DNA from 3 places in the Peribacillus sp. NJ11 genome. Region 1 is predicted to be linked to each of the others. Evidence: riboswitches for the same ligand, from Rfam matches in the RefSeq annotation. Region 1 holds a riboswitch; each other region holds the start of a gene.

Region 1 (10,652 bases):
TTTATTAGGTGAGGCAGCTCAATTGACTGAGGATTGGTACGCAACTTTGAATAAAAATGATAAGTCGGGGGTTTATAGCTCACCCGATCCCAAAGTGATTAAAAAACTGAAGCAACAAAATAATGAGTTCCACTTACATTTCTTTCAGATATTTGTTACAGAGGAAAGGGAATTCTTTAAGCGTCTTGATGAGTGGATTGAAGATATCGGTCAGGATGAGCAGCATTTAAACACACCCATCTATTTTATATTGAGGGAGTTTTTTCGAACGCAAGAGCAATATCTGGATTACATTGACCGATTTGTGGGATTGCATGGAGATCGATATACACGGGAGGAAGTAAATTCCTGGTATCGGATAGTGGTCAAGGTGTTCAGTGAAGTGATGGAGAGGTTTACGGAAGCGAATCATAAATATGCCAATAAAATTATGAAAGCCCAACAGGCCACGATCGATGAATTGAGCACGCCCATCATTTCCCTTAAAGATAATACCGCGTTGCTTCCCCTGATAGGCGATATTGACACGACGAGGGGCATGTCCTTGCTTGAAAACACCTTACAAAAGTGCGCTGAAAAAAATGTCACCAGGCTTTTCATTGACCTATCGGGCGTTCATGCAATAGATAGTGCATCCGCCCACCAACTGTCACAATTGATTGAATCCTTACATTTGATCGGAATTCATACAACCCTTTCAGGACTTCGGCCGGAAATAGCAATGACTGCCGTTAAGCTTCAACTGCCTTTTGATAAAGTGACGATAAAGTCCACTCTTGCCCAAGCGATCAGTACGATAAAATAATACATACATATACTTGGCAAGGGTATGCTCGTTATAAATTTCATCGAGAAGACCTCCATATGGCGGTCTTCTCGCATGTATAGGTGAATGCTACATTCAAAATAGGTGGCGGGCTCCATAAGGCAAGAGCCGGAACCTGCCGGATTATTCAATATTTGCAAAGACGGCTAGGTCTTCTTTATTGCCAACGACCAAAAGCATATCTTTTTCATGGATATCCTGATCTGGTGACGGTGCTATGATAATTTCTCCATTACTCACGATGGCAATGACGCTGATATTATATTTTGCGCGTAAATCAAGTTCCCTGAGGCTTTTTCCCTTCATACTCATGGGGAGGATGATTTCCTCGATATTGTATTCTTTAGACAGCTCTATATAGTTCAGCATGTTAGGGAACAGGAGCTGGTTCGCGACCCGTTCCCCCATATCCCTCTCAGGATAGATGACCCAGTCGGCACCAACTTTAGTGAGCACCTGACCGTGATTTTTATTAAGTGCTTTGGCAATGACCTTTTTAACCCCAAGCTCTTTTAAAAGCAAGGTAGTCAAAATGCTTGATTGCATATCATTTCCGATGGCTACGATGACACAATCGAAATTACGAATCCCGATGGATTTCAATGTCTCTTCTTCAGTGGTATCCGCCATGACTGCATGGGTAACGCTCAGTTCCGCATTCTCGACTCTTTCTTCGCTGATATCAATACCCAATACCTCTTGGCCAGCGGTATATAATCTATCTGCCACACTGCTTCCGAATCTGCCTAAACCGATTACGGCATATTGTCGTTTTCCCATCATTTACACTCCTTCATTTATGGTTAACCAATCATGATTTTCCCTTTTGGATGACGGAAGGGATCTGGCTTACGCCTCATTGCGATGGCAAAGGCAAAAGTCAAAGGACCCACCCGGCCTGCAAACATCGTGAAAATGATGAGCATTCGGCCAACCGGTGATAATTCGGGGGTCAAACCCATTGAAAGTCCCACTGTGGCGAATGCTGAAGTGGCTTCAAATAAAATCATCAAGAAATCACTTCCACTTTCTGTGATGGTCAGCAGAATGGAAATGATTGAAACAAGGAAGACCCCGATGAATGTAACGGATAATGCTTTAAAGATGGTTTCATTCAAAATGCGGTGACGGAATAATACCACATCGCCCTTTCCTTTAATCTGTGACCAAACCGTTCCAAGAAGCGTCGCAAATGTTGTTGTTTTAATCCCGCCGCCAGTCGATCCGGGTGAAGCCCCAACGAACATCAAGAAAATGATGAGCAGTAATGTAGGTTGAGTTAAATCAGGGATATTCAACGTATTGGAGCCTGCTGTCCTTGGTGAAACCGATTGAAATAAAGACGATAAGGTTTTACCCATGAAAGATAAAGGCTGCAATGTTTTGGCATTACCGAACTCGAATAAAAAGATTAAAATTGCGCCGACGATTGTAAGGGTCAAGCTAGTCATCAGAACAACCTTCGTATGTACGGATAAACGATGGGTTTCACGATATTCGTATAGTTCATTCATTACGATAAAACCTATTCCGCCAAACGTGATGAGGAAGGCGACGGTAAGGGTTACGAATGGGTCCGATACATAAGGGGTCAAACTCCTGAATTCCCCCATTAAATCAAAGCCGGCGTTATTGAAATTCGATATGGAATGAAAAACCCCGTAATAGATCGCCTTGCCGATTGGCATGTCAAAAGAAAAGCGGATCGATAAGATCAGGGCACCCACGCCTTCAATGATGGCCGTGAAAATTAAAAGCCGTTTTACTAACTTGACTACACCTGCCATGGATAGATTATTTAAGGACTCCTGCAAGAGTAACCTGCCTTTTAAAGAAATCTTTTTGCCTAATAAGAAAAAGAAAAACGTGGCAAATGTCATGAACCCTAGGCCGCCTATCTGAATCAGTGTTAAGATGACCAACTCACCAAAGGTGGTGAAAGTCGTCCCCGTATCCACCACGACAAGCCCTGTTACACATGTAGCGGAGGTTGAGGTGAATAAAGCATCCAGAAAAGAAAGACCATTCCCATTTTCAGTCGAAATCGGCAGGGTCAGCAAATAGGCCCCAATAAGTATCAGGATGGCAAAGCCGAGTACAAGGATTTTTGGCGGATCCAATAAATTTTTTGTTTTTATCAAATGATCATCCCTACCTATAAAAATATTGTGTAAAACTTATGAAATCTTAACCATCAATCCTCTTTATGAATCTTTTTCAAAGCATAATAAAAAGACCTGCGAAAACATCGAAAGGCTATTTTGCCACAAAAAGCGTGCAAAAAAAGCTCCCGAAATAGGCGGTCTTATGACCTCCTTCGCTTTAGCCGACGAAGTTAGCTGACGGGTAGGATGGCGAAAGAGCTGATCTCATCCCTTCTGCAAGGCAGAATTAACCCCAAATGATTGGGTCCTCCGTACTCAATTCCTTGAGTTTTGGCCGAAATGCATTAAATTGATAAACGTATTCTACTCCCATCATTTAGCAGTTGTAAACCCCTAAAGTGTAAAAAAATATTTCTTTAACAAAACTGAAAATTTACGTTTTATTTACATTTGAAAAACGTATTGACAAATATTAGTTAGCACATTATGATAGGTTCGATTAATCCGATTATGATAACCAACAGCGATGTACTTTATTCAACACATTCAAGCAGAACATGTCATTGCAAATCTATTTTCTAATATAAATAAATTATTTTTCTTTTGAAAATCATAAAGAAAAAAAGTATGGCATTCTTATTAAAAGGTTTCAAACATTTTATAAAAAAGGCGGGCAATTATGGAGAAGACGTTCAATAGATATGTTATTAACGCTACAGGCAAGGGTGGACAGACATATTTAACACAATGCCAGGATAAAGATGCACTAAGGAAATGGATAGCCGATCATGAGGATCAAATCATAATGAATGAGTTAAGGATAACGGATAAGAAAAAGAATCCGTTGTTAAAATTGTTTTCTCTAAGGTAAATCAACTGAAATTATGTCATCCTGTGTACTATCCGGGAACTAGAGCGAAAAATCCATAACTTGTTTTGCTTTTAAACTCATTTATTTTTGAATGAGTTTTTTTGCGTTGAAAATTATGACGTTTACACTATTAATACAATAATGTTAAAATTTAGAAAATGATGAATATGGATGTAATGAAGAGAAAGCAAATGAAATGACCACTTTTCAGAGAGCACCGTCAACTGGAAGGAGTAGTAAGCATAAATTGAAGCAATTCTCGGGAAGGGGATGCTGTGACGGGATCTTCCGTTATGGTGCATAGTAACACCGCACTATTGATCTCGTCCCCCGAGAAGCCTTTCCTGGGGATGGGATTTATATTTCCTTTTCTAAGGAGGAGAAGCGTTGACATTCAAAAATTCATTAGTAGCTTGGAAATATCCCTCCATCCTATTGTGCGGCATCGGGATTTCGAACTTTGGTGCATGGGTTTATTTTATTGCACTTAATTTAATCGTGCTGGATATGACTGATTCAGCTTTAGCGGTAGCTGGACTTTATATCGTTAAACCGATGGCTGCCATATTTACGAATGTTTGGGCAGGCAGCGTGATCGACCGGATAAATAAGCGGAATCTTATGGTGGCACTTGACCTATTTCGAGCGGTATTCATAGCCTTGCTGCCATTGACTTCTTCTATTTGGGTCATCTATTCCCTTGTCTTGGTGATCAATATGGCAGGGTCCATGTTTGTAACGACATCCAGGTCGTATATAACAAAATTAATACCCATTGAACAGAGGAAACGATTTAACTCGTTGCGAAGCTTAATGGATTCTGGGGCTTTTTTGATTGGACCTGCGATAGCGGGTCTCCTATTCTTGATCGGTACACCCGTTATAGCCATTTACATTAACGCGGCTGCCTTATTATTATCCGGCATCATAACTCTATTCATGCCCAATCTTGAAAAGGAACGTTCCCTTGAACAAACCAGTCATTACCTGTCTTGGACCATCATGAAAAAGGATTGGGGCATCGTCATGGACTTCAGCCGGAAATTTTCCTATATCATGCTCATTTATTTCTTATTCAGCTGCATGGTAGTAATGGAAACGGCCATGGATTCCCAAGAAGCGGTGTTTGCCAAGGCCGTGCTCCTTTTGTCGGACAGCGATTACGGATTCCTTGTAAGCATCGCCGGGGCAGGCATCATTGCGGGTGCAATAGTCAACGCGATATTCATTAATAAAATACCAATATCGTACCTAATTGGACTTGGATCTTTATTTGTATCGATAGGTTATGTGATCTATGCCCTTTCAAATTCCTTTTCGATGGCCGCCATCGGATTTTTCATCATTGCCTTTTCACTGGCTTTTGCCAACACAGGCTTTCAAACATTTTATCAAAATAATATTCCAGTGGAGATTATGGGGAGGGTTGGAAGTATTTTTGGCTTGTTGGAAGCTTTACTGATCATCATGACTACAGCGATTGTTGGTGTCTCAGCTCATTTCATTTCGATTAGGTTCGTGGTCATTTCAGGTACCATGATCATGTTCGCCGTATCAATTTTACTGTCCATACTTAGTGTGAAGGCCTCGAAGAGCAGGTATTATTCCGTTGGGGATGCCGGGGAAAAGATGTAAGTTCTTATAAAAGGCATGTAAATGGAACATGCCTTTTATAAAAAGTTCATTGAACGAATGTGCGCACTTGGCTGATGAAGTTCAAGATTTGAAAATGAATTTTCGCCATTTCTTCCACCGTTTGCCCGTCGCAATTCTCCAGCCACTCCTGTATCACCCCTAAAATCGCTGATGTCATGAAGGCATGCATATACTTACGAAACGCCTCATCTTTTGCTGCTGGATGCTGGCTGATTAGTCGCTCCAACAGCACTTCACCGAATACACGCTTTATTTTTTTTGCAAAAGAAGGATCGCCCTGATCACCAAGAATGGCCCTTAATGCATGTGCATGTTCACTAATGAATTGAAAAATTGCTACGAAGGGCGGGTAAAGTTGTTGCTGATGTAGAGCCAAAAAAGCCTCTTTCGGCAGAATGGCAGTAATCCGTGTTTGAAGTTCATTTAACAATTTCTGCTGTAAGTGATCCATCAATTCATATTTATCCGTATAATGCAAATAAAATGTGCCCCGATTAATGTTAGCGCGTTCCGCAATTTTCTTCACTGTTACATGTGAGAACCCCTCTGCCTCTACGAGTGCAATAAAATGATGTTGTATCTGCAGTTTCGTTTTATGTACCATATCCTCATGAATCGATCCCATGAAATGTCTCCTTCACTTAACATTTTTCCAAATATGTTGATTGTATTGGACCAAATGCTACCTTAGAATGATGATACACTCAACACCGTGTTAATTAAAGAGGAAGGATGTGTGTACAATGAAAAATGCGATTTCCATTGAAGGAATTGCTAAAGGTTTTCATAATAAAAAGGTCATTCAGCCATTGAACCTGAATATAGAAAAAAATGGGATTTTCGGCTTGTTAGGTCCATCCGGATGCGGAAAGACGACCTTGATTAAAATGATTGTCGGATTGCTTAAGCCCGATGCGGGTAAAGTCACGGTTCTTGATCATGAAGTGCCAAACGAAGCACTGTTAATGGATGTCGGCTATATGGCACAGTCCGATGCTTTATATACAGAACTGACGGGAGCTGAAAATCTCGCATTTTTTGCGAAGCTTTACCGTTTATCGAAGAAGGAACGAAGGGAACGCATTCAATATGCAGCTGAAATCGTACAATTGACGAATGATTTGAACGTTCGGGTAGCGTATTATTCCGGTGGGATGAAACGGCGTCTGTCACTGGCGGTTGCACTCATCCAAAACCCGGAAATCCTCATTTTGGATGAACCGACCGTAGGGATAGATCCTTTGCTGAAACAGTCCATTTGGCAGGAACTTGAACGTTTAAGAAATGAAGATCATAAGACGATCATCATCACGACTCATGTGATGGATGAGGCGGAACGATGCGATAAACTGGCGATGCTGCGTGAAGGTGAAATCATCGCATCAGGAACACCGGCAGCTTTAAAAACACAATATGCAGTGGAAACGCTTGATGATGTTTTTTTGAGGATTGGAGGTGGACTATCATGAGAATTGCCTCTCTTGTTACTCGAATTATACAGCAGATGCGCCGGGATCGAAGGACACTCGCTTTATTTTTCCTCGCTCCATTGCTCATTTTAACGCTCATGTATTTTATTTTCGATACAGAAGCGAGTGATTTGGAAATCGTTGTTACAGGCAGTGATGAAACTCTGGTTAAAGCATTGAAACAAGCGGATTTTCAAGTAACGGCTGCTGAGAAGTTTTCTAAGGAAAGAATGATCGAAAATAATACGGATGGCTGGTTACAAGTTGAAAATGGCCAGATAAAACTGACGCTGTTGAACGACGAACCGGCTCGTGCAAAGGCCGTTCAAATGCAAATGATGCAAGCGTTGCAAGGGAAACAAAAAAATACTCCTTCAATTGAGGAGCAATATGTTTACGGGGATGCAAACACAAAGGGTTTTGATACTTTCAGTCCGATGCTCGTTAGCTTTTTCGTTTTCTTCTTCGTATTTTTAATAGCGGGTATTGCGCTTTTGAAGGAGCGAACAAGTGGTACGTTGGAACGTCTGCTTGCTACACCGATTAAACGATACGAAATCGTAGCGGGTTATGTGATCGGATATGGTTTATTTGCTCTTATTCAAACGATAATAGTCGTACTATATGCTGTAAATGTACTGGATATCGTGCTTGTCGGCTCAATATGGCTCGTTTTATTGACGAATATACTCGTCGCGCTCGTTGCATTATCGCTTGGTACATTACTATCGAGTTTCGCAACATCTGAATTCCAAATGGTACAATTCATTCCTCTGGTCATCGTGCCGCAAGTCTTCTTTACAGGGATTTTCCCATTAGATGGCATGGCAGACTGGCTGCAAAAAATAGGCAAGGTCATGCCGCTCTATTACGCGTCGGATGCCATGAACGGCATTATGTACAAAGGTTTCACATTCAATGATATTTTACTGGATTTACTCATTCTCCTGGCATTTTCAGTCGTTTTTATAACCATCAATATCATCAGTTTAAAAAAATACCGTACCTTATAATGAGGATTAATACCGATGATTACATCTGCATAACGTAAAACAAAGCCGGATTCCTGGATCGTGAGGAACCGGCTTTTTGTTTTACTGGAAGAAGATCGAATTATTCCACACAACAGTCGAATTATCCGGAGTAAGGTCGAATAAACCCACACATCGGTCGAATTATCTGGATGTAGGTCGGAATATCCGGCACATCAGTCGAATTATCCGGAAGAAGGACGGAATATCCCACACATCGGACGAATTATCGGGGATTAAGGACGAATTATCCTTTCCATCGGTTGATTCATACTAAAAAGCTTCCCTTTGAAGTAGTTTGTTGACGGGGTGTTAAAGATGTCCTAGGATATAATGATATGCAGTGATTTGGAAAGAAATAGAAGGGGAGGGAGTTACATGTCTCTAAAATCGGTCATGCTTTCCCTTTTGCTGTCGCAAGCACTGTTTTTATGCGGTTTGCCTCTTTTCCTTCAGCTCCTATTATATTTGAATCCTTTGGTGATCATGGTTGTCTGGTTTTGTATCCTCATTTTCGTTTCGCTTGCGGTTCTTTATTTTCGAGGTGAAATGGTCAAGGTTCCGCGCCTTTTGTGGCAGGCAGCCTTTAGTGGCTACAGTTTATCATTAATGGTTTTGTTGTTCTTTCGGCCAAAAGGGCAGGTTTATTCGTATAATTTGATTCCTTTTTCCACGATTCTTTCATATTTATCGAACGAAATGAACGGGCTTGTGTCATTTTATAATCTTAGCGCCAATGTGGGACTGTTCATTCCATTCGGGCTATATTTGTTGTCCAAGGAAGGGAAAGATCTATCAGCTTCAAGGAAATTTCTTTATCCATTACTTTCGATTTCGGGCATCGAAATCTGTCAGTTTGTTTTTCGGCGCGGCAGTTTGGATGTCGATGACCTAGTACTGAATATGATTGGTGTTTACCTGGGGTACATCCTGTATCCATTGTTCACGAGAGTGGTGGCGATCCATTCTAGAGTAGATTCATAAATAAGATAACTGAAAGGATGAATTCCATGTATAGCACTTTAGAAGAATTAACGGGCCATCCCGTGTTTCATTATTTTGCAGCGATTTCCGAAATCCCGAGAGGATCAGCCAATGAAAAAGCAATCAGTGACTATTTGGTTCGCTTTGCTAAGGATAGGGACCTGGTGGTGATTCAGGATGAAGCACTAAATGTCATTATCAAAAAGCCTGCCACAATTGGATATGAAAGTGCACCTACCGTCATTATCCAGGGGCATATGGATATGGTTTGCGAAAAGAACAAGGGTACACTTCATGATTTTGAGAAGGATCCGCTTCAATTAAGGATTGTGGGTGACATGTTGTATGCGACGGAGACAACTTTAGGGGCGGATAATGGGATTGCCGTTGCTTATGCTTTGGCATTATTGGATGCAAATGATATTCCGCATCCTGCTCTTGAAATAGTCATAACGACTGAAGAAGAAACGACAATGAACGGTGCACTTGCTGTGGATCCGGCTCACTTCAAGGGAAAAATGATGATCAATATCGATTCGGAGGAAGATGGAAAGCTGCTGGTCAGCTCAGCAGGAGGAATACGCGTTCGGCAAATCCTGCAAATCGGATGGGAATCGGCTTCAATTGTTGAAGCTGTATCTTATAACATCAGGATTAAAGGGTTAAAGGGCGGACACTCCGGTATGTCCATCCATAAGGAAAGAGGGAACTCCAATAAACTTTTGGGCAGAGTATTACATGAATTAACGACAGACTTTCCTTGCTTCATACAGCAAATGAACGGGGGCCTGAAAGGGAATGCGATTCCTCGTGAAGCAGAGGCGACTGTACTGATTCATGTAGAAGATGTTCAGAAGATAGAGGAGAGACTCCAGCAATGGGAAGATACTTTTAAAAATGAACTGCAATCTTCCGACCCTGAGGTATCGATTAGGTTTGAAAAGATCGAAACGATTTCTTCAAACGTTTTTTCCAAAGAGACGGTATCTAAAGCCATTACCTCTTTACTGGTAATCCCGCATGGCGTTCAAGGAATGAGCATGGGAATAGAAGGATTAGTGGAAAGTTCGACGAATCTAGGGGTCGTTACGACAAATGAAGCGGAAATGATATTCGAAAGTGAAATCAGGAGTTCGGTCAAAAGCCTCAAATATAATATGGTCACTCAGGCAAAGGCGATAGCTGATATGCTTGGATGCGAGATATTGGTAGATGCGGATTATCCGGAATGGCCCTATAATCCCGATTCGAAACTCAAGAAATTATTTGAAGAAACATACAAAGAAAAATATCATGAAGATATTGAAATCATCGCTGTACATGCAGGGATCGAATGCGGGGTTTTCATAGATAAGATTCCAGGGCTGGATACTGTTTCAATCGGACCGGATATATTTTCCGTACATACACCAGATGAACACATAAGCATCCCGTCCACTATAAATAACTGGGGGTATTTCCTTTATACATTAAAAAGGATGAAGGATCTATAATCAACTGCAAGTTTGGGGAACAGGTAAAATGATAATTGAATAGATTTTGAGACATCCTATCGTAAACGATTTGATGTCTCTTTTTTTGGTTGAAATAAGGAACAGCACGAGGATATGGAACATGGTCAATTCCATAAGCCTAGTAAAAAATATAATTGAAGTTATATTAATTTTAGAAAGAGTAAGAAAGGCCATTAAAGAGAACCAGTCTATCAAA
Region 2 (10,652 bases), 1.1 Mb from region 1:
CTAATTGTTGAAGTGCTTTTTCGGTATTTTCAACAATGACTATCGGTAAATCATTAGGAGGATTCGGAACATCCCTTTGCCAAAAAGAAGCCGACGCTCCTTGCGCTAAAGCTTGCTTGACATACTGATGGCCGTCAACCTGCCCACCCTTAAGAGGAATGAACAAACAACCTTCCTTAACCGTTCTTGAATCGATGGTAACCCCATTGATCCCTATGGTCTGGAATGGAGTGATATCATTCAATCCATTTGCCATTTCATGTACTTGTTTTAACGTTCTCTTTATCATTTTGCTCCTCCTACATTCATCGAACCGGTAACCGCTCTCTTCTTCCATTAACCAAACGAAGCAGAAACCAGTGTAAATCGCACCGGCTCCTGCTGATTGGATCCATCAAATCAATTTTTGAAGGATTGTGAAGTTTACTGATACATTACCTGCATGGTCAAACTGTATATTTAATTTGTTGTTTTTCTTGATGACGTTCCAAGGCAAGTTTCACGAGTTTTTCAATTAATGTTGGATAGTCGACACCTGTGTGTTTCCACAATAACGGAAACATGCTGAATGGAGTGAACCCAGGCATTGTATTCACTTCATTAATATAGATTTGGCCCTCTTCCGTCAAGAAGAAATCAGCTCGAACCAATCCAGAGCAATCCAATGACTTAAAGGCTGTAATGGCCATTTCGGATAAAGCTGCATACTCGCTTTCCTTTATCTCCGCTGGGATGACCATCGCGGAATTACCGTCAACGTATTTTGCTGAATAATCATAGAAGGCAAAATCTTTCTTAGGGATGATTTCCCCTGCCACTGAACAAGACGGGTCATCATTACCAAGGATGCCAAACTCGAGTTCACGAGCTATTACCCCTTCTTCAATGATGATCTTCCTATCGAATTGAAAAGCTTCCACTACCGCTTTTTCCAATTCATCAGCATCATTACATTTGCTGATACCGACACTCGAGCCTAAGTTAGCGGGTTTGACAAAGCATGGGTACCCCAATTCATCCGCTACCTTTTTAATGGCGCTTTCAGTATTTTTCTCCCATTCAGAACGAATGAACCAAGTATATTTAACTTGAGGTAGTCCCGCCTGGGCAAAAATATTTTTCATGATAACCTTATCCATTCCAGCTGATGAGGCTAAAACGCCATTACCCACATAAGGAAGATTCAATAGTTCCAGCATCCCTTGCACGGTTCCATCTTCTCCATTTGGTCCGTGAAGCAATGGGAAAATTACGTCATACCCTGTTGATTCACTATTTTCATCAGTTGAATGCGCTTGTAAGGCAAGAGGCGAGCTCGATTTTTCCGGTGAAAAAGTCAAAGCCTCCACACTCTCAGCAGGTCCTGTCAACTTCGGTCCATTAATCCATGAACCCTCTTTTGTTATGTAAATCGGATATATATCAAACTTTGCTAAATCGAGAGCTTTAATGACTGCTAAAGCCGTCTGCATAGAAACTTCATGCTCCGCAGATTTTCCACCATAAAGCAAACCTAGTTTAGTTTTCATGAGTATTACCCTCCAATATTCTTTTAACCATGTTCATTGTATCATTTTACACTAAAACGGATAAAGCGAAACTTCCATCATTGATGCTTTTCCAATGATGGTTAGTTGAGCCAATCGGGCATTTACAGGCTGTTGGCCCACCACATTTCTTTTTCATTACATTTGCCATCCGTTCCCTTACAGCCTGTTAATGCGGGGTAAAGCGAAACTTCCATCATTGATGCTTTTCCAATGATTACCATAAGCGGAACACAGGTTAAATTCGCCACGTCCTGTGGCAACACCTATGCTAGCACATCCTGTGCGTCGCAATCGGGCATTTACAGGCTGTTGGCCCACCACATTTCTTTTTCATTACATTTGCCATCCGTTCCCTTACAGCCTGTTAATGCGGGGTAAAGCGAAACTTCCATCATTGATGCTTTTCCAATGATTATAGGCCAACCACTTCAGTGCGTCGTCCTCTCTAATCTTTTATGCATGAGATAGTAAGTCTTAAACCTAAAATATTCCAGGATTTTGATAATCCAATCCAAGAATCCGGAAGTTAGGATAATCAGGATAATTATTTATTTTTTATAATGCTTTCCCATACTTTTTCTTTTCGATTGAACGTAATAAAGACATCCGGCTCCTTAATATTTCTATCCGAAAAGTCATCATGCATCTCATCCATATTTAAATAATCCCCTACGACCCATGCCGGTATCTCAATCTTCGTTCTTGAGTACTTAACATGCCGAAAGGAAAAAATGAGCCCCTCTGCCAGAATATGAGCCAAAGAAGAAATCATTTCTGGAGGGATGGCCGTAAGTTCTCTTTTCTTTCTGATTCCAAGCCACGACCTCTCCACTTTTAATGGCTCCAGCTTTAACGGAATCAGGCTTCCTAACATCATATAATATGTCGAAAGAGAACGAAAATAAATTTTATTGAACCAGCCATCATCCTGGGCAAGGTACACAAATTGATTATTCAATTTACGGAAAAATGGAGGTTCTAGATGAGTTTTTGCATGCCCTAAATATAAAAGTTCCGCTATTTCCCTGCCATCCAATTCATCCAGCCCTTCGGCTTCTTCAAAATCAATCCAACAGAAATCTCCATATGCCCGGACATTTTCTTTAACGAGCTTCGCAATATCCTCAGATGAAGCGCTCTCAAGCAGGACATTCAAATTGTATTCCCCTCCATCGAATTGATGTTTCAACAATAAGATGGAATCCATGGTATATGGCAGCGAATAAACAAATTCGCGGAAATTGAGTCCATTAAAAAGGACAAACCGTTCAGAAGCCTGCATATGCATATATAAGATATCATTGTTATCACTCTTCATAACCTGATCCCCTCCGAGCTCTCAATCAATAATGTTATTTTATCAAACTTTTGGGGTTTCACGTAAGTTATATAACCCAGAATATTAATCATCATCAGCATCGTCTAAATAATGTGAAACCCGTCTCTATATTCACCTATAAGGTCAAGGAACGAGTTCGACAATATCAAATATCTATATTATAGGAAAAAATTAAAATTTGGAGGAATTGACGATGGATAAAATTGAAAAAAGTTTTATCATTAATTCTTTACTTGAGGCCGCTTCACTTTATGCTGATGCAACAAAAAATTTTGATCTTTGGCAATCAGAAAAATATGCATTCGAAAAATATTTATATCAGGATGATACAATCCTTGATATTGGCTACGGAACTGGAAGAACCACATTTGCACTGTATAAAAAAGGATTTCAAAGTATAACGGGAATCGATAAAACACCTGCCATGCTTCATGAAGCCGAAAAAATATCGTACGAATATAACCTGGATATACCCTTTATCCTTGGCGATGCAACGAAACTCCCTTTCAACAATTCATCATTCGATAAAGTAATCTTCGCTTTTAATGGTTTAATGAAAATTCCCCAGCGAAAAAACCGTACATTAGCTTTAAATGAAATAAATCGTATTTTAAAACCAGAAGGCATTTTCATTTTCACAACACACGACCGTGATAAAAACGAATATTATATGAATTTCTGGGAACAAGAGGAAATTATTTGGTGTGAAGGTAAACAAGATGAGAGGCTTTATGAGTTTGGGGATATTTTCACATTCGGAAAGACACCTCAAAAAGATACTTACCTCCATATTCCAACACAACTTGAAGTACTTGATGGTCTTGAAGAAGCAGGGTTTACAGTCATCGAGACCTTTTACAGAAGTGAATTATTCCATGAAAGTGATGATGTAAACGTTTTCTCTTCTGATTGCCGCTTCTGGATCGTTCAAAAATAAGGTACATTTTTTAAAATTCAAAAAAAACCCAGAGTGACATATCACTCTGGATTTTTTGTATTAAGAAACTTGCTCTAGTTCTTTATCGGAAGGCGGGTTGAATTGACCTTCCCATTTAGAGATGACGATTGCTGCAAGTGAATTACCAATAACGTTTACTACTGTACGTCCCATATCAAGAATACGGTCGATACCAGCAATAAATGCTAGACCTTCAATAGGAATACCAACTGTTCCTAAAGTCGCTAAAAGAACTACGAAAGATACACCTGGTACGCCCGCAATCCCCTTAGAGGTGATCATTAACACTAGCATCAGCGTAATTTGCTCATACATACTTAAATCAATTCCGTACATTTGAGCGATGAAGATAGCTGCTAACGCTTGGTATAATGTAGAGCCATCAAGGTTAAAAGAGTATCCAGTCGGAATAACAAATGTAGCAATATGTTTCGGACATCCCGCTTTCTCCATTTTTTCCATGATTTTCGGAAGAACAGCTTCTGAACTTGCTGTAGAGAACGCAAGAATCAATTCTTCTTTTAGAAGTTTAATCAATTTAAAGATATTGAATCCTACAAATTTCGCAATAAGACCCAGAATGACAACTACAAAGAAAATCATTGTTCCATATACAGAAAGCGCTAACTTTCCTAACGGAATTAAAGATTCCAGACCGAACTTGGAGATGGTCACACCGATTAGTGCAAATACCCCGATTGGAGCGAATTTCATGACCATATTCGTTAGGTAAAACATTCCTTCAGCTGTACCTTGGAAGAAACGGAATACTGGTTTACCTTTTTCACCGATAGCCGCAATACTAAGTCCAAACAACACGGAGAAGAAAATGATCGCTAGCATATCGCCTTCTACCATAGCTTTAACCGGATTGGATGGCACAATGTGAACGATTGTATCTACGAACGATTCATGTTGCTTAGTTTCGGCTGTATCGACATAGGTAGAAATATCAGTTTGTTCTAGCTTGTCCATATTTACACCAACACCAGGCTGGATGATATTCGCTGAAATTAAACCAACAGCAATCGCAATCATAGTTACCACAACAAAGTATGATATTGATTTAGCGCCAAGTTTACCTACTGATTTTAAATCGCCTACACCTGCAACAGCAACGATAAGGCTTGAAACGATGATCGGCACTACAATCATTTTAATCATTCGTAGGAAAATGTCTCCGAATGGCTGTAAAAAGTTTTGGGCCGTCTCATTACCATAAAAAATGGCACCAACGATAATCCCTAAAATTAAACCAATGAAAATTTGGCTAGCTAAACTTAATTTGAATTTCTTCATTTACTTTCCTCACCTTCCATAAAGTCTTTGATGCAAAAACATTTTTGTCTCGGTAAGGGAAACAAGATACTAATAAAAGAAAGTAATTTTTCTTTTTTTGAAAAACTCTGTCTTTACGCCGAAAAAAAAGACACTTCATGTGTCGATTTCTTATTGGCGTGAATATTCACACATGTTCCCTTAAAGACGCTGACGAGGTTAGCTGTCGGGTTAGGAATTGGAAACACAAAGCCCTTTCATTTCTGAATTCACCCCTAGCGGATAAAATCCACAAAAATGGGTCCCCCGTTCTTGGAATAAGATTAAGCGAGTTAACTTATAATAAAATATTATACTAAAAACGTTAATCTGTAAATATTTATTCGCAATCATTCTTGAAATAAACCTCAAAATATGTCTGAATATTCTGCATTAATGAATATTGTACCTATAATTCCATTGCCTAATTTTTATACATATAAGTTATATGGATATAGAAATAGCAACTAATTTGACATCCTCTCTCCTGATGAAAGAAGCGGTTATTTTTCCAAAATGCCAAGTAACAGATATCTTACTTTTTCCCTAGAGCTGAATTTCTTATAAGTATTAGTTTTCACTTTTTCAAATTGAATTGGAGTAATAAAATAAGAATGGTTCTTCACTACCCTATTCGGTTCTAATAGGATGACGTCACCTACGGATGGTCCCTTTATGAGTTCTTGCTTTCCTTCTGCTTTAAGTCCTTTTGTGATGTAGTGTTTATCCACAAAGCCTTTTTTAGTCAACTTGTAGACATGCGGCTGTTCTTTGTAATGGACTGCCTCTATAGGAATGGAGGGTACACCCGCTTTCTCATTGGTTATTACAGTAAGATTGACTTTGGATCCCACCAACAAAGGTTCGGTTTCTTCACCTTCAGGTTCGATTAAAGCCTGAAATGGAAATCTGTTATCTTTTTTTATGGACGGCTCTTCTGCTGGATAGGAATGGATACGGCCAATCTTCCCTTTCAAAGTCTTTTTTGAGTCAGAAGAACTTGCTTTTATAGTCATGCCCACTTCAGCCTTTTTCATCTCCTCTTCGGAGAAATCACCTTCAATTGCCATATTTGTCGAAACAATGGATATAATGGGATTATTCAGGTTTTTATTGATATTCTTAACTACACCATCAGCTTCACTGGTCGTTACAATCGCGCTGGACTGCTCCTCAATAGACCTTAATTTAGCATCAAGCATTTTAACTTTTTCATTCAAACTGTTTTTTTCGAGTTCCTGCTTGTACATTTCTTGCTCAATGTTACTTTTAATAAGGTCTGAAGAGCTTGTTGTTATATCGATATTCAAGTTTCTTTCCACCGATTCATCAATGACCGCTTTATCGGGATCACGGGTCAATGTCCCTTGATAAGACCTCAACTTCCCTAAGTATTGGTCAATCCCTACAATTTCTCCCTCAGCGGCAGCTTTCTCCGATTCTACATTCGCTTTAAGCGCATCAAGTTCGGTTGCCGTATACTCAAACAACGAGGAGCCAGCCGTTACCGCATCGCCTTCTTTTACAAGGAATTTCTTAAAATCATTCTTCTTGGTATCGAAATAGATATCATACTCTTCCAAAGGTTTAATTACACCATTCGTTTGAATGGTATCGGTAATTGTATCTTTTTTGACCATTGTCCAGTTTTCCACGAAAACAGTTCGTTCCACTTTGCTTTCCTTTTTTTCAATAAGGTATAAGTTAACGGTTATCAAAACAGTCGACGCAATAGAGACCGCTGCTATTTTCCATTTCCCGCTCATTCTTTTCACCCCGCCTTATACAAATACGCCCACTTGGATATATGCTAAAAAGGCTTTAACAAACCAAGTGGCCAGATAGAATAGAACAATCATTAAAAAGATCAAATAATTATTTCTTTCTGAAAATTCCTTTAAATAAAAATATTGCAGGGCAATAATAAGAAATTGAAAAATGGTGATTTCGCTGAAAAAGTGAATAAAGTAATCACTTCTGAGAAAATACTGACTGATGATTCCTAAAGAAAAAGGATTGGCATCGTTGCCTATATCCATTAATACGAATAGAGGAATCAATAATATTTTTTCCACCAATTGCAAACCAAAAATGATCATTTGAACGATAACTATTTTTATGTACGGAATATCCGTAACGATCCAAAAGAATAGAGCTGATAAAAATATGTATATGGAAGGGTGGATTATGCCTGCTATTATATTGCCGCTCAATATCAGCAACTTTCCTGCTTCAAATTCATTAACACCCATCTTCGTGATTTCTTTGGAAAATGATTCAGATCCAATGCCAAAATACCCCTCAATAGCAAATACTAAAAGACTAAGAAGATATAAAAATAGTAATTTCCAACCAAGTCGTGTGACTGCCTCTGCATTTTGCAGCTGATAACGACTCCGATTAGGCTCTAAAATGCCCTTTAACAATCTGACCTGGTACACCATATGTGTTCCTCCTGCAAAAAATGATATATCATTCTATATTTTATCTTATTTTGGAAACAAATGCAGAAATAAGGAGTGATTGAAACAAAAAAAACACATAATCCTTACCCTTTATAATTAATCTCCCTCTAATTGGGAATTAATACCGATAAATGATGGTCAAGGACTTTAATTCGAGTAGGTGTTTGGCTATAGTTCTCTCCATCCATATCCACATCAAGTGGCCTCTTGGATTCAATAGTCAGGGTACTGGCCTGCACATATGTCACCCCAGCTTCCGAGCTCAGATTTTCTGTCCATGAACGTTTCATCGCTATTATTTCCAACAATGCACCAAGGTTTGCGTTTTCCAAGATGGCAACGCCAAAGAGCCCATCGTCTGGACTAACCATGGGAAACGGCAATAAATTAGTACCGATAAAACATCCATTCAAGACCAAAATCATGATTGCTTTCCCTTCAATTAAATGCCCATCATATTCAAGTTTATAGGGAAAGGGGGCACTATCACCAATCGTCCTTACCGCACTTAATAAATACCCTATCTTTCCGAATCTGTTTTTTTCCTGCTCATCAATATTGCTTGAAGCTTCAGAAATAAGTCCAACTCCCCAAAAATTAGAAAAATAATCGTTATTGGCCTGCCCGATATCAATTGAACGAACCTTGCCATTTACTATTGCTTCTGCGGCTTGACGAACATTTTGAGGAATATTCAATGTTCTGGAGAAGTCATTGCAAGTCCCTCCAGGTAAAATCCCAAATAATGGCCGCTTCTCCAGCGGTGAAAGGCCGTTTACACACTCATGTACAGTTCCATCTCCTCCTAATACGAAAACTACATCCATGTCTTCACCATATTCCGAGCAAAATCGAGATGCATCGCCTTTTTCCTTCGTTTGTAGAATGAGGAACTCATCAATATGAGGAGCTATAACTGGAAGACATGCCTCAAGATTCCTTTCGAGTTTACCATTTCCAGCATTTATGTTATAAATCAGCATTCCCTTTTTCCATCTCATGATCTAGCCCCCATATTAATGAAAGAATTATCTTCTTCCTGCTACTTATACTTTTTCCTATACCCCCGCTTTTGAAACTCAATCATTATCAAATGGAAAAATTCATATGGCTTGAAATCTAAGTCATATCAAAAGTAAAAAGAGGCTATACGCCCCTTTTCAGTAAAGCCTTCATATATTCGTCAAATATTCCTTCATCGTCAAGATAAGCTTTGTACACAAGTGACTTCTCTTTTCATTTTTTTCCAAAAATAACACAAGACTTTCCAAGATAATGGGACTTGGCCTAACTTTCGAAAACTCTTCTTGGATTGCCTTTAGAGCTTCCGTATTTTTATTTGTTTCCATTCCCTCTTCTTTACGTGTTTCCACTTCAAGCATCCTGCTTATGATTGAATGGATTTCCTCTTTTGGGCTCAAATCCGTCAGTGAGCATCCGTGTAAGGGAAATTGTTTCAATAATGGATCATCCATGATTTGCATGCTTGCGATAATCGAATCCATCCGGTTCAAAATGAATTTAGGTAACAATTCCACTTCGAAAGCATTTTTTTTCCTGATTAATATTCCGATATATCCTTTGAAAAGTGAATCTAACATTATTGTGCAATCCGGTAGAAGGTCAGCCGAAAGTCCCGGGTATAACTCAATGATTTTACGCTTGAACCAAATCATGCCCTCTTCATGGATATAATGTAAAAATCTATCTAGTTCTTTGCTGATATGAATCATTTGTTCCTGCATCATCATTTTGATTAAGTTGGTATTTCCCGTCACATGCTCAATGTGAACAGTGATTTGCCTTAAAAACTTATCTTTACTTGATAATGAAGCATCCAGCTCAAGGTCAAGTAAAGAGTCCGTCAACGCTTCATAATAATATTTAAAAATGGAGACTAATAATTCTTCCTTCGATTTAAAATAATTATAAAAAGACCCCTTTGCTATCCCACATTTTTCAGCAATTTCCTGAACGGATGTAGCATGATAGCCTTTCTCCGCGAAAAGCTCTACAGACTTATCTATGATCATCTTATGTTTTTCATTCATCAAATTCATCCTATCTCTTAAAGATTGTTCACTTATGACCGCTCAGTCATTTCTTCCAAATTGTATCCCAAAACCCTTGGAATCACAACGATAAAACTCACGAATATTATCTGTTGCATTCATAATCCATATACTATATATTTGAGTTCATGACCGGCTAGTCACAATTTTAAGTATGGAGGGTACAAGTTTGAATTCAATAATTAAATTTTCCTTAAAGAATAAATTGGCAATCTGGTTACTTACGATCATCATCGTTGCAGCGGGTTTATACTCCGGTTTAAACATGAAACAAGAAACCATTCCAAACATCTCGACTCCTTTAATAAGCATCTCCACTGTATACCCCGGAGCTGCACCTGAAGAAGTAGCAGATAAACTCACAGACCAGATAGAGCAGAAAGTCACGAATTTATCAGGAGTCGAATTAGTCAGTTCGTCTTCCATGGCTAATGTGTCTTCCGTCCAATTACAATACGATTATGATACTAATATGGATGACGCTGTAAAAGAAGTTAAAGAAGCATTAGAGAAATTAGAACTGCCTGAAGGAGTGGATGACCCAAGCGTATCCAAATTGGAATTAAACGCTTTTCCTGTTGTTGCACTTAGTGTAACAGATAAGGAGTCGGATTTACCTGCCCTTACTAAAAATGTCGAAGAAGTGTTAGTACCTAAACTTGAAGGAGTTGACGGCGTAACATCCGTATCAATTTCCGGACAACAAGTAAATGAAGGCAGTCTTATATTCGATCAAGAAAAGATGGCTCAATACGGGCTCGATGAAGAGACCGTAAAGAAGGTTATCCAGGCCGCAAACGTCAACATGCCACTTGGTATATATAACTTTGATGATAAAGAAAAAACGATCGTTGTGGATGGAAACATCTCCACATTAAAAGACTTGAAAAATATAAAGATACCTTTAACGGGTGGCTCTAAAACAGGAACGCCAACACAAACGGTACCTGA
Region 3 (10,652 bases), 1.7 Mb from region 1:
TACGGAAAAGCTTTCTCATCCTTTTGACTGCGATTCTTAAAGCTGTTTCCAGCGGTTTCCCAACAATTTCATAGCCATCTTTGAATTCCATGCTGAACATGGTCTTGCTGATTATCCCGAGAGTGATGTCCAACATATCCTTCGTGATAATCCGTTCATCATTATGTTTCCAAAAAGTTGATATATAATCCAATGTGGTATCAATCATATCCGTGGCGTAATGGCTAATATGAGTCTTTTTGAAGGAAGGTTGAATAAGCCTTCTCTGACGCATATGAAAGTCCTTTTCGCTTGTAAGTAGACCTTCACCGATAAGTGGTTTCAATACATTGAAGTCCTTTGATTTGACGAAGGATTTTTGTTTTGTTACGAGTATTTGTTTTATTAGATCAGGATTTAAAACAAGGTAAACATTTTGGAATGGTCCTAAACGGAATTTAGCAACCTCCCCATATTCCTTGGCCAATCGGGTAAGAAAGCCGAGGGGATCTGTTTGAAATTCCTTTGTATGTCCGGAAATCAGCCTTCCTTTTGGAACTTTTGGAGAATCACGGAAGGCACCATCAGTTTGGCTCAAGTTGTTTTCCCCCTTTCTTTAAAATAATTCCATGTAATCATTCTATGAGGATAAACTAAATCGGTTTGGACAAGTCGTTAAAGAAAGGGCGGATAATATAAATATGGCTATATATAGAAATGAAAAGAAGTAAACTTGCAGAAACCATAGAAAAACTCTGGAAAAATAGCGCCAGAGTTTTTTATGAGAGCTTTAGATTAAGAAGATGTGGGAAACGGTTCTCGGCAGAGTAAACTTTTTGTATTGATAGGGAGCTTAACTTCTTTCTTCATCGTTTCCATGTTGGAAATGATCATTTTTTTCATTAATGGGTCCACCAAATTGTTCATTGATTTCCTTAACCACTTGATCTAAAAATTCATCGGATATTATCGGATTTTTTGTTTTTGTGTGCATGTGATTCTCTACAATCCTTTCTGGATATCATGTGTTTGGATCACTTATGAAATATACTTATCAACATAACCTCAGTTACAATGAATTATTCTTTTTCTGTGCAAATTTTCACGGGCTTTTCCATTCATATTCATAAATCGCTTAAACCTTATGGTACGGGGGATATGTTTTTGGGTTCATTTTACAATCAATGGGGTGATCCGACAGCTACTCTCGTAACGGTATATGAGGAGGGAGGTGGAGCTAATTAGACAAAGGTATCTAAGAGGACTGCTTGTGGAAGAAGTCTTTTTTACCGGTGATATCACAGGAATTCAAGAAGATGTGAAAATAGCCCAATCACTTCTTGGTAACTGGGCATGAGCAATATTAACTTCATTAAGGAACCAACTGTCTTAAATATGTTATTAGCTGATCACGAAGTTCAGGTCGTTTCATGGCGAAATCAATTGACGCTTGAAGAAAGCCGAATTTATCCCCGACGTCATATCGATGTCCCTCAATGATATACGAATATAATGGTTCCTTTTCTAGCAAAAGATCCAAAGCTTCGGTAAGCTGGATTTCCCCCTTAGGATCTGGCTTTACGGTTTCGAGGATTTCAAAAATGGCAGGCGTTAAAATATATCGGCCAATAATCGCCTGTGTTGAGGGTGCCTCCTCGACTTTTGGCTTTTCCACTAAGTTTTTTACCAAAAATAAATCCTCATATTGTTCTTGGAAATTTACAATCCCGTACTTGGATACATCGGCAGGTAACACTTCCTTACACCCGATAATGCTCGCTTGAACCTTGTTATACCGTTCCATTAACTGCTTCAAGGCTGGGACCCGGCTATCCACGATATCATCACCTAACAGGACTGCAAAAGGTTCGTCTCCAATAAACGTTTTGGCACATAAAACTGCATGCCCCAGACCCAATGGTTCCTTTTGTCTTACATAGTGAATATCCACCATATTGGAAATGTTCTCCACGGTTTTTAGCAGATCATTTTGTCCTTTCTTTTGTAAAAGCATTTCAAGCTCAATGGATTTATCGAAATGATCTTCGATGGCACGTTTGTTTTTCCCTGTAACGATGATAATATCTGTAATCCCTGATTGTACCGCTTCCTCGATAATATATTGAATGGTCGGCTTATCGACAATCGGCAGCATTTCCTTTGGTTGAGCTTTCGTAGCGGGTAAAAATCGTGTTCCTAAACCGGCTGCTGGAATCACGGCTTTCTTTATCATAGCCCAGCCCCTTTTTAAGGTTCTTTTATCTCGCTTTTCGTTCTACCGTTCATTTTATGTGTTCATTGGTTGACCTATATCAAAAAAGGTTAAAATAAATCCCTGAAAAAGAATAGATTTACTATTGAAGCAAATATTATGGATATATGAAATTTGGTCAAGAGGTGTATATTTTGCCAATTGAAAATCAAGAGAGAAAACAAATCCTTTTTGCCTTACTTGTCATCGTTTTATATCTTTCCCCTTTATTCATCCTTGGAGAAAATGCGCATATTCGTGTACATGATAATTTGGATTCCAACCTTGCCTGGTATAAAGTACTTTCGGAGAGCGGTGAATTATTCGGTGCAATAGACGCCAAAATTCCACAGATTATGAATGGGCTGCCAAGAAATGCGTTTGGCAGTGAATTCAGTATTATCGTGTGGCTGTATGCACTTTTCCCGACAATGGTTGCATATGCAATAAGCCAGGCATTAACAAGATTCATTGCTTTCTTTGGTATGTATATCCTATTAAAAAAACATTTGGTTACAGGGCGCCAATCAGGATGGATTAGGATTGGAACATCCTTGGCCTTTGCCCTTACCCCATTTTGGCCATCGGGAATGCTCAGTACCCTTGGGATGCCGCTAGCCCTTTGGGCTTTTTTGAATATCCGCAGCAAGGACCATTCGTGGAAGAATTATTTGGTCCTTACACTTTTACCGCTTTATTCAAGCATCGTGCTTGGCTTTTTCTTTTTTCTTGTTGCAATGGGCTTCCTTTGGATATCGGATGTGATCAGGAGAAAAGGGTGGAATTTAAGGTTTCTACTTTCAATCGTGTATATGACGGTCATTTTTGGTCTGGTCGAGTATCGGCTGGTCGCTTCCTTCATTTTTGATTCGGAGCCGAACAGCAGAGATGAATATTTTCATGCAAGGTTGCCGCTCGAGTGGGTCATCAAGCTTACTTTCAAAAATTTCGTCCTTGGACATACGCATGTCATGACTGTACATGCGCTTATCATCCTGCCGATTACAGTCTTTGCCCTTTATATCATTTTGACCAAAAAGCTATGGAGACAGGAAAAGATATTTGTTTTTTTGTTCGGCTTGAATTTTATGCTTTCCGCGTGGTACGCATTTTGGTTTTATAAAGGCTGGCTTCCTTTAACGGAAAGGTTTCACACTCTGGATACCTTTAATTTTGCCAGATTTCACTTTTTAAGGCCGATGGTGATTTACTTGGGGTTTGCCCTCGCGATAAAAATCATCTGGGAGCACAGCGATTATGCCAAGAAAACCCTTTCAATCTTCATAGCCGTTCAAATTATGATCTTAATGGGTTTCAATGAAGAAATCACTTACAATAAAAAACCATCTTTTAAAGAGTTCTATGCAGAAAGCCTTTTTCAGGAAATAAGAGATCATATTGGCCTTCCACAGGAAGAATATCGGGTCGCGAGCATTGGCCTACATCCTGCGATTGCCCAATTTAATGGGTTTTACACGCTTGATAGCTATAACAATTTCTATCCGCTTACTTACAAACATCAATTTCGTCAAATAATTGAAAACGAATTGGCTAAGAATAAAAACATCAGAATCTACTTTGATGAATGGGGAGGGCGTTGTTACCTATTTACCGATGAGCTTGGGAAGCATTATATGTTCAAGAAAGGCTCGAAGAAAGAGCTGGAAAATTTGGAACTTAATGTGGATGCGTATAAAGGGTTAGGTGGCAAGTATATATTTTCTGCTATACCAATCAACAATGCGAAGGAAAACGGGTTGGTCCTGGAAAGGATTTTCACAAAGAAAGGAAGTGTTTGGAAAATTCATTTATACAGAGTCATGTGAAAAGGGGGGAATATTGTGAATTCACCGATAGTAACGATTGTTGTACCTTGTTATAACGAAGAAAGCGTTTTGCAGGATACCATTTCCCAGCTTTGTGGATTGGTGAGGGGTTTAGTCGAAGAAAACGTTGTATCCGATAAAAGTAAAATTCTATTGGTTGATGATGGAAGCAAAGATCAAACATGGAAGATCATTTATAAAGAAACGATAAACAATGAATTTGTTCGTGGGCTAAAGCTTTCCCGGAATGCAGGTCATCAAAATGCACTTCTGGCAGGAATGTTTACAGCCAAGGAAGCCTCGGATTGTGTGATTTCCATTGATGCAGATTTGCAGGATGATATTCAAGTCATCCCTGAATTCATTCGGAAATTCAATGAAGGTTGTGAAATTGTATATGGTGTCCGCCAGAAAAGGGACCTTGATTCATTTTTTAAACGAACATCTGCAACTGGTTTTTATAAATTGATGAACAAGATGGGGGTTAACCTTATCTATAATCATGCCGATTTCCGGCTAATGAGCAAAAGGGCGATCGTGGAGCTGGAACAATTTGAAGAAACGAATCTTTTTTTACGGGGAATCGTCCCGCTCATTGGGTTCAAGACGGACACTGTTTATTATGACAGAAAAGAAAGATTGGCTGGGGAAACGAAGTATCCATTAAAGAAGATGGTTGCCTTTGCGCTTGATGGCATTACTTCTTTTTCAGTTACGCCGATCCGGCTTGTATTATGGCTAGGGTGTCTTTCCTTTTTCATTAGCTTACTCTTTGGGTCATACTTTTTATGGTTAAAGTTTTATGGACAGACCGAAACGGGCTGGACCTCATTAATTACCTCCATATGGTTGATCGGTGGACTGCAGTTGATTGCTGTCGGCTTGATTGGGGAATATATCGGTAAAATATATAATGAATCCAAACGCCGGCCTAAATATATTGTTGATCTGGATCTATTTAATCCGCTCGATTTAACAAAACGGGAGCAACTAGACAATGAACGGAACAGTATTGAAAAACTATCTAAAACACACTAATTCCTTTATCCGCTTTTTATTGGTTGGAATAGTCAATACAGCGGTTGGACTTTCCATCATGCTTTTTCTCATGAATGTTCTTGATTTATCTTACTGGATCTCCACCTTTTTCGGCAATGGTTCGGGAGCTGTAACGAGTTTTCTGTTGAACAGGACATTTACCTTTAAAAGCGATATAGACTTGCGGAGAGGAGTTGCCCGTTTCTTTTGCGTCATCCTGATTTGTTATGCCGCCGCTTATTCTTTAGGACAAGCCATTGCAGAATCGATGGAAGGATCCGTTCATTTATCCATGCAGCAAAATGTGGCTGTACTGATTGGAACAATCTTTTATACAGTACTTAACTATATTGGCCAGAAATACTTTGTCTTTAAGAAAAGTAATTTGAGACCAATTCAAGAAGGAAGGAACTAATTAGAGTGGATCATTGGGAATAATGAATAATGCCCTCTGATTGGATGGAAATTAAAGTTGACTATCCAAGCGGGGGCAGAACTGTTTAATGGGAAAGGCGAATTAGTTGATTGATTAGATAGGTATTCAGTTTCGTTCTTCGCTGTCTCCATGGTGGCTGATGATTTTTCCTTTTGTGGACCGCCATATTGTTCATTGATTGGTTAATGCTTTGACCTGAAACCTTCTTTTTTAGACATGTCATTCACCTCTTTCCTTCCTTCAATCATTTGTTTTGATGCCTTATGTAATATACGTCATGAACAAAACCTCACTAACAATAAATTATTCTTTTTCCGTGTAAAATTTTCATTTACTTTTCCATTTCACGGGAGTATGATAATCAACAGTTTCATATTTCTAAATCGCTTAAACCTTATGGTACGGGGGACCCGTTATAGGGATTGTTTTTCAATCCAAGGGGTGAATCCTTTCAAGGTAAAGGTAGGGCTACTCTTAGGTCCGAATCCGACAGCTAACCTCGTAAGCGTTATATGAGAAGGAAGGTGGAGCTTGTCAGACAAAAAAAATGATGTCTACAGGTCTATTTAGCCATGACTTGTAGGCATTTTTTATTTCGTCTTGTTTTTTGCAATAACTGGGGGAACATAAATTTATAACTAAAATATGGTGGTGAATACTTGATGTTATCTTCTATAAAGAGGTTCTTGATAGGGAGACCTTTAAAATCAAATGCACTTGGCGAACAAAAGCTAAACAAAACTAAGGCTTTAGCCATCCTATCTTCTGATGCATTGTCTTCGGTTGCTTATGGACCGGAACAAATATTGATCGTTCTCATCACGGTCGGTGCCGCGGCATTCTGGTATTCAATCCCGATAGCAATCGGGGTATTGATCCTGTTAATGGCCTTGATCTTGTCCTATAGACAAATCATTTTTGCCTATCCCCATGGCGGGGGAGCCTATGTGGTTTCAAAAAACAATTTAGGCATCAATCCAGGGTTGATAGCTGGAGGATCCTTATTGGTCGATTATATATTAACTGTCGCTGTAAGTGTTTCTGCAGGAACGGATGCCATCACGTCCGCTTTTCCAGGCCTGCATTCATATAATGTCGGCATAGCCATCATTTTCGTCATTCTACTTACCATCCTAAATCTTAGGGGGGTTACGGAGTCGGCCTCTGTTTTGGCCTATCCGGTGTACCTATTCGTTTTAGCATTGTTCATCTTGATTGGTGTAGGAATTTACAAGATCTTGACAGGAGGAGTTTCACCGGAATTGCACGCGCCAATCGGGACCCCGGTAGCGGGTATCAGTTTATTTATACTGCTAAGAGCATTTGCATCAGGCAGCTCCGCATTGACAGGAGTCGAAGCGATTTCCAATGCGATCCCGAACTTTAAAGATCCAGCCCCGAATAATGCTGCAAAAACTTTAATAGCGATGGGGTCCTTACTAGCTGTATTATTTTCGGGAATCGTATTCTTAGCCTATTATTTAAGCATTGTTCCCAGCGCAGAGGTCACGGTCGTCTCGCAGATTGCTGAAGAGATCTTTGGACGGAATTTCATGTACTTCTTCATTCAAGGTACGACTGCCTTGATCTTGATACTGGCCGCAAATACTGGCTATTCGGCATTCCCGCTGCTTGCGGTAAATCTTGCAAAGGATAAATTCATACCAAGGGCGTTTACGATTAGAGGGGACCGATTAGGATATTCCAATGGAATTATCATACTGGGGCTTGCGTCCATCATCTTAATAGTAGCATTTGAAGGACATACAGAAAATCTAATTCCACTTTATGCTGTAGGGGTATTTATACCATTTACGCTGTCCCAGACCGGGATGATCGTTAAATGGCTCCGCGAAAAGCCAAAAGGCTGGGTGGTTAAATTAACAATTAATTCAATTGGTGCCATTATTAGCCTGATCGTCACGATGATATTCTTTTTAACCAAATTTACTCAGGTATGGTCTGTTTTGATTTTTTTACCAATCATCATTTTAATTTTTCATCGAATTAGAAAGCATTATGAAGCAGTTGGTGACCAACTGAGGATTACAACTTGTGAGCCCATCTTACCAATAGAAGGGAATATCATTCTTGTACCTGTGGCGGGTATAACTCATGTGGTTGAGAATTCCTTAAATTATGCTAAATCTCTTTCAGCACATCAGATCATTGCCGTTTATGTTGCTTTTGAAAGAGAAGATGAAAAGAAATTCGAAGAAAAATGGAAAAAGTGGCAGCCTGATGTTAGACTCGTCACACTGAACTCTTATTACAGAAGCATCATTCAGCCATTAACTAAGTTTGTGGATACAGTTGAACATAAGGCGAGTGAATCTAACTATAAAGTTACAGTGATCATCCCGCAATTCATTCCGAAGAAGGGTTGGCACAATATTCTTCATAACCAATCAAGTTTACTGATCCGGGCCTACTTACTTTATAGAAGAAATGTAGTTATTACGACAGTGCCATATCATTTGAAGAAGTAATTTAAGAATAGAAGCAGACCTTGATCAGGTTTGCTCAGACTGTAGGTAAATTCGAAGAAAGCGAATTTGCCTACAGTTTTTTTCTTTAAAAAACGTTCCAGTTGTTTTCAGAAATCCGCTCCCTTTCCGCCGACTGTCTGCCAAGCCACCTCTACGCAAGCGACTCTGGTGTCCCGTCTAGCCAGTTATTCGGCAGGAGTGTCGCAAATTTCTTCAATCTATTGGGGGTTTCATAAAACAGTAAAGACCATTTTATTAAATCATGGTTCGGGATGAGACCATTCCGAACTCCCTTTTGTCGACAAGCTGGGCAAACCTTGATAGGGTTTGCTTCTTTTTATTTTTCACCCTAGAAACTTACAGAGAATCAAGTGTTCTGTAAGTTGGACATTGGAACGGAAGGGTGGTTTTTGAACACTTCATAAAATTACCAAGGTTCAATTCAAATAATGCGAACATATTAAAAGAAGACTAAATGAAATTTCCGCTATAGATTGGAACTTACATATATGGGGGTTGAAGATGGATATATTATTAGCTCTCTTGCCGGCATTATTCTGGGGAAGCATCGTTCTATTTAATGTGAAACTGGGGGGAGGACCCTACAGTCAAACATTAGGTACAACGATTGGCGCCTTGATTTTCTCAATTGGTGTTTATATTTTTGCCGATATTAAGTTATCCCTATTGGTGTTTGGTGTCGGGGTCGTTTCTGGATTGTTTTGGGCCGTGGGACAAGCTAATCAGCTTAAGAGCATCGATTTAATGGGTGTTTCCAAAACGATGCCGATATCAACTGGATTGCAGCTCATTTCAACCACTTTATTCGGGGTCATTGTTTTTCACGAATGGTCTACAATGAAAGCGGTCATTTTAGGCGTTTTGGCATTGGTTTTCATTATTATAGGAATTGTTTTGACCTCCTTGGAAGATAAAGAATCAAAAGAAGGCAAATCGGGAAACTTGAAGAAAGGAATTGTCATTCTCCTCATCTCGACATTCGGTTATTTGGTCTATGTGGTCGTGGCCCGTCTTTTTGATGTTGATGGCTGGTCAGCGTTGTTCCCTCAAGCGATCGGGATGGTGATAGGCGGTCTATTATTGACCTTTAAACATAAGCCGTTTAACAAGTATACGATTCGCAATATCATTCCGGGACTGATATGGGCTGCAGGGAACATGTTTTTATTCATATCCCAGCCCCGTGTTGGAGTGGCTACGAGTTTTTCCCTTTCTCAAATGGGCATTGTCATATCAACTATCGGCGGGATCGTCATTTTACGTGAAAAGAAAACGAAGCGCCAACTAATTGGAATCGGCATTGGAATTATCTTGATTATCATAGCTGGGATTATGCTCGGATTGGCAAAAAGTTAATTGGAGGGTGATTAAATGTATACAGATTTAGAGGGGAAGGTCGTTGTTATAACCGGTTCATCCACTGGTTTAGGAAAAGCGATGGCCATTCGCTTTGCTCAGGAAAAGGCAAAGGTAGTCGTTAACTATCGCACAAAATCAGAGGAAGCGGATAGTGTATTGGAAGAGATCAAAACCAATGGCGGGGAAGTTATCGCAGTGAAAGGCGATGTCACCGTTGAAGAAGATGTGATTAACCTGGTTCAATCAGCGATAAAGAAATTCGGGAAACTCGATATATTCATCAATAATGCAGGTATAGAAAACCCTGTTCCATCTCACGAGATGCCTTTAAGCGACTGGAATAGGGTAATCGATACAAACTTAACCGGTAATTTCTTAGGCTGCCGTGAAGCCATCAAGTATTTTGTAGAGAACGATATTAAAGGGAACGTGATAAACATGTCCAGTGTACATGAGATGATTCCCTGGCCTTTATTCGTTCACTACGCGGCAAGCAAGGGTGGTGTGAAGTTGCTTACGGAAACCTTGGCTCTTGAATATGCACCAAAAGGGATCCGTGTGAACAGCATTGGTCCTGGAGCTATCGCCACGCCAATAAATGCCGACAAGCTTGAAGATCCCGAAAAGAAAAAGGATCTGGAAAGTATGATTCCGATGGGTTATATCGGAAAGCCTGAGGAAATTGCCGCGGTTGCTGTATGGCTTGCATCTTCAGAATCCAGTTATGTAACGGGCATCACTCTATTCGCTGACGGTGGTATGACAAAATACCCTTCATTCCAAGCGGGAAGAGGATGAAAGTATCTGCTTGGAAAAAGCAGGATTACATCTAGCAGGAACACTGCTAGTTGATTCCCTCATTTATGAAATGATGCAGCAAGAATCCCAGCAGGGTCAATCCTGCTGGGATTCTTGTTAAAAAGCATTAACGAGTATGATGATTATACCAGCTAATGAAGTTATCGACGACAGTATCTATAAACTGGACAGTCGACTCATGTGTAAGACTGCCTTCGTTATCGATTTTGTCATGAACGGCTCCAACATATACTTCATTCCCGGGAAGGAGTGGAGAGGAGATGCCTAATGCGAATAATATTTCACGCAAATGCAATTGAGCTTTAACCGTACCTAATTGCCCCATTGATGCACCCATGATCCATGAAGGTTTGCCAATCAAGACTTTATCGACACGTGATAACCAATCGATTGCATTGCCCAATACACCTGGAATCGTACCATTGTATTCTGGT

Evidence for each region. Region 1 has a riboswitch for cyclic di-AMP ahead of QUF86_RS09515 (TrkH family potassium uptake protein). Riboswitches for the same ligand answer to the same signal wherever they lie in the genome.
Region 2: another riboswitch for cyclic di-AMP. It lies ahead of QUF86_RS04110 (cation:dicarboxylate symporter family transporter); the one in region 1 lies ahead of QUF86_RS09515 (TrkH family potassium uptake protein).
Region 3: another riboswitch for cyclic di-AMP. It lies ahead of QUF86_RS00880 (APC family permease); the one in region 1 lies ahead of QUF86_RS09515 (TrkH family potassium uptake protein).

Annotation. Positions count from the first base shown of each region.
Region 1 covers NZ_JAUCFO010000001.1:1,921,447-1,932,098, forward strand. Annotated here, with positions in the region: gene QUF86_RS09505 (STAS domain-containing protein) at 1-805, shown strand, start outside; gene QUF86_RS09510 (potassium channel family protein) at 950-1,606, opposite strand; gene QUF86_RS09515 (TrkH family potassium uptake protein) at 1,630-2,964, opposite strand; cyclic di-AMP (ydaO/yuaA leader) riboswitch at 3,136-3,277, opposite strand; gene QUF86_RS09520 (hypothetical protein) at 3,611-3,802, shown strand; gene QUF86_RS09525 (MFS transporter) at 4,190-5,437, shown strand; gene QUF86_RS09530 (TetR/AcrR family transcriptional regulator) at 5,484-6,083, opposite strand; gene QUF86_RS09535 (ABC transporter ATP-binding protein) at 6,202-6,927, shown strand; gene QUF86_RS09540 (ABC transporter permease) at 6,924-7,940, shown strand; gene QUF86_RS09545 (VanZ family protein) at 8,337-8,942, shown strand; gene QUF86_RS09550 (aminoacyl-histidine dipeptidase) at 8,969-10,435, shown strand.
Region 2 covers NZ_JAUCFO010000001.1:845,273-855,924, forward strand. Annotated here, with positions in the region: gene QUF86_RS04090 (UDP-N-acetylmuramoyl-tripeptide--D-alanyl-D-alanine ligase) at 1-289, opposite strand, end outside; gene QUF86_RS04095 (D-alanine--D-alanine ligase) at 447-1,529, opposite strand; gene QUF86_RS04100 (hypothetical protein) at 2,095-2,868, opposite strand; gene QUF86_RS04105 (class I SAM-dependent methyltransferase) at 3,083-3,826, shown strand; gene QUF86_RS04110 (cation:dicarboxylate symporter family transporter) at 3,887-5,146, opposite strand; cyclic di-AMP (ydaO/yuaA leader) riboswitch at 5,319-5,465, opposite strand; gene QUF86_RS04115 (efflux RND transporter periplasmic adaptor subunit) at 5,668-6,930, opposite strand; gene QUF86_RS04120 (hypothetical protein) at 6,946-7,608, opposite strand; gene QUF86_RS04125 (YegS/Rv2252/BmrU family lipid kinase) at 7,737-8,630, opposite strand; gene QUF86_RS04130 (TetR/AcrR family transcriptional regulator) at 8,802-9,680, opposite strand; gene QUF86_RS04135 (efflux RND transporter permease subunit) at 9,871-10,652, shown strand, end outside.
Region 3 covers NZ_JAUCFO010000001.1:174,809-185,460, reverse strand. Annotated here, with positions in the region: gene QUF86_RS00915 (cytochrome P450) at 1-577, opposite strand, end outside; gene QUF86_RS00910 (bacitracin ABC transporter ATP-binding protein) at 833-973, opposite strand; gene QUF86_RS00905 (hypothetical protein) at 1,211-1,336, shown strand; gene galU (UTP--glucose-1-phosphate uridylyltransferase GalU) at 1,352-2,212, opposite strand; gene QUF86_RS00895 (DUF6044 family protein) at 2,392-4,056, shown strand; gene QUF86_RS00890 (glycosyltransferase family 2 protein) at 4,072-5,094, shown strand; gene QUF86_RS00885 (GtrA family protein) at 5,054-5,509, shown strand; cyclic di-AMP (ydaO/yuaA leader) riboswitch at 5,905-6,054, shown strand; gene QUF86_RS00880 (APC family permease) at 6,193-8,019, shown strand; gene QUF86_RS00875 (RhaT/GlcU family sugar-proton symporter) at 8,542-9,396, shown strand; gene QUF86_RS00870 (glucose 1-dehydrogenase) at 9,412-10,197, shown strand; gene QUF86_RS00865 (NADPH-dependent FMN reductase) at 10,325-10,652, opposite strand, start outside.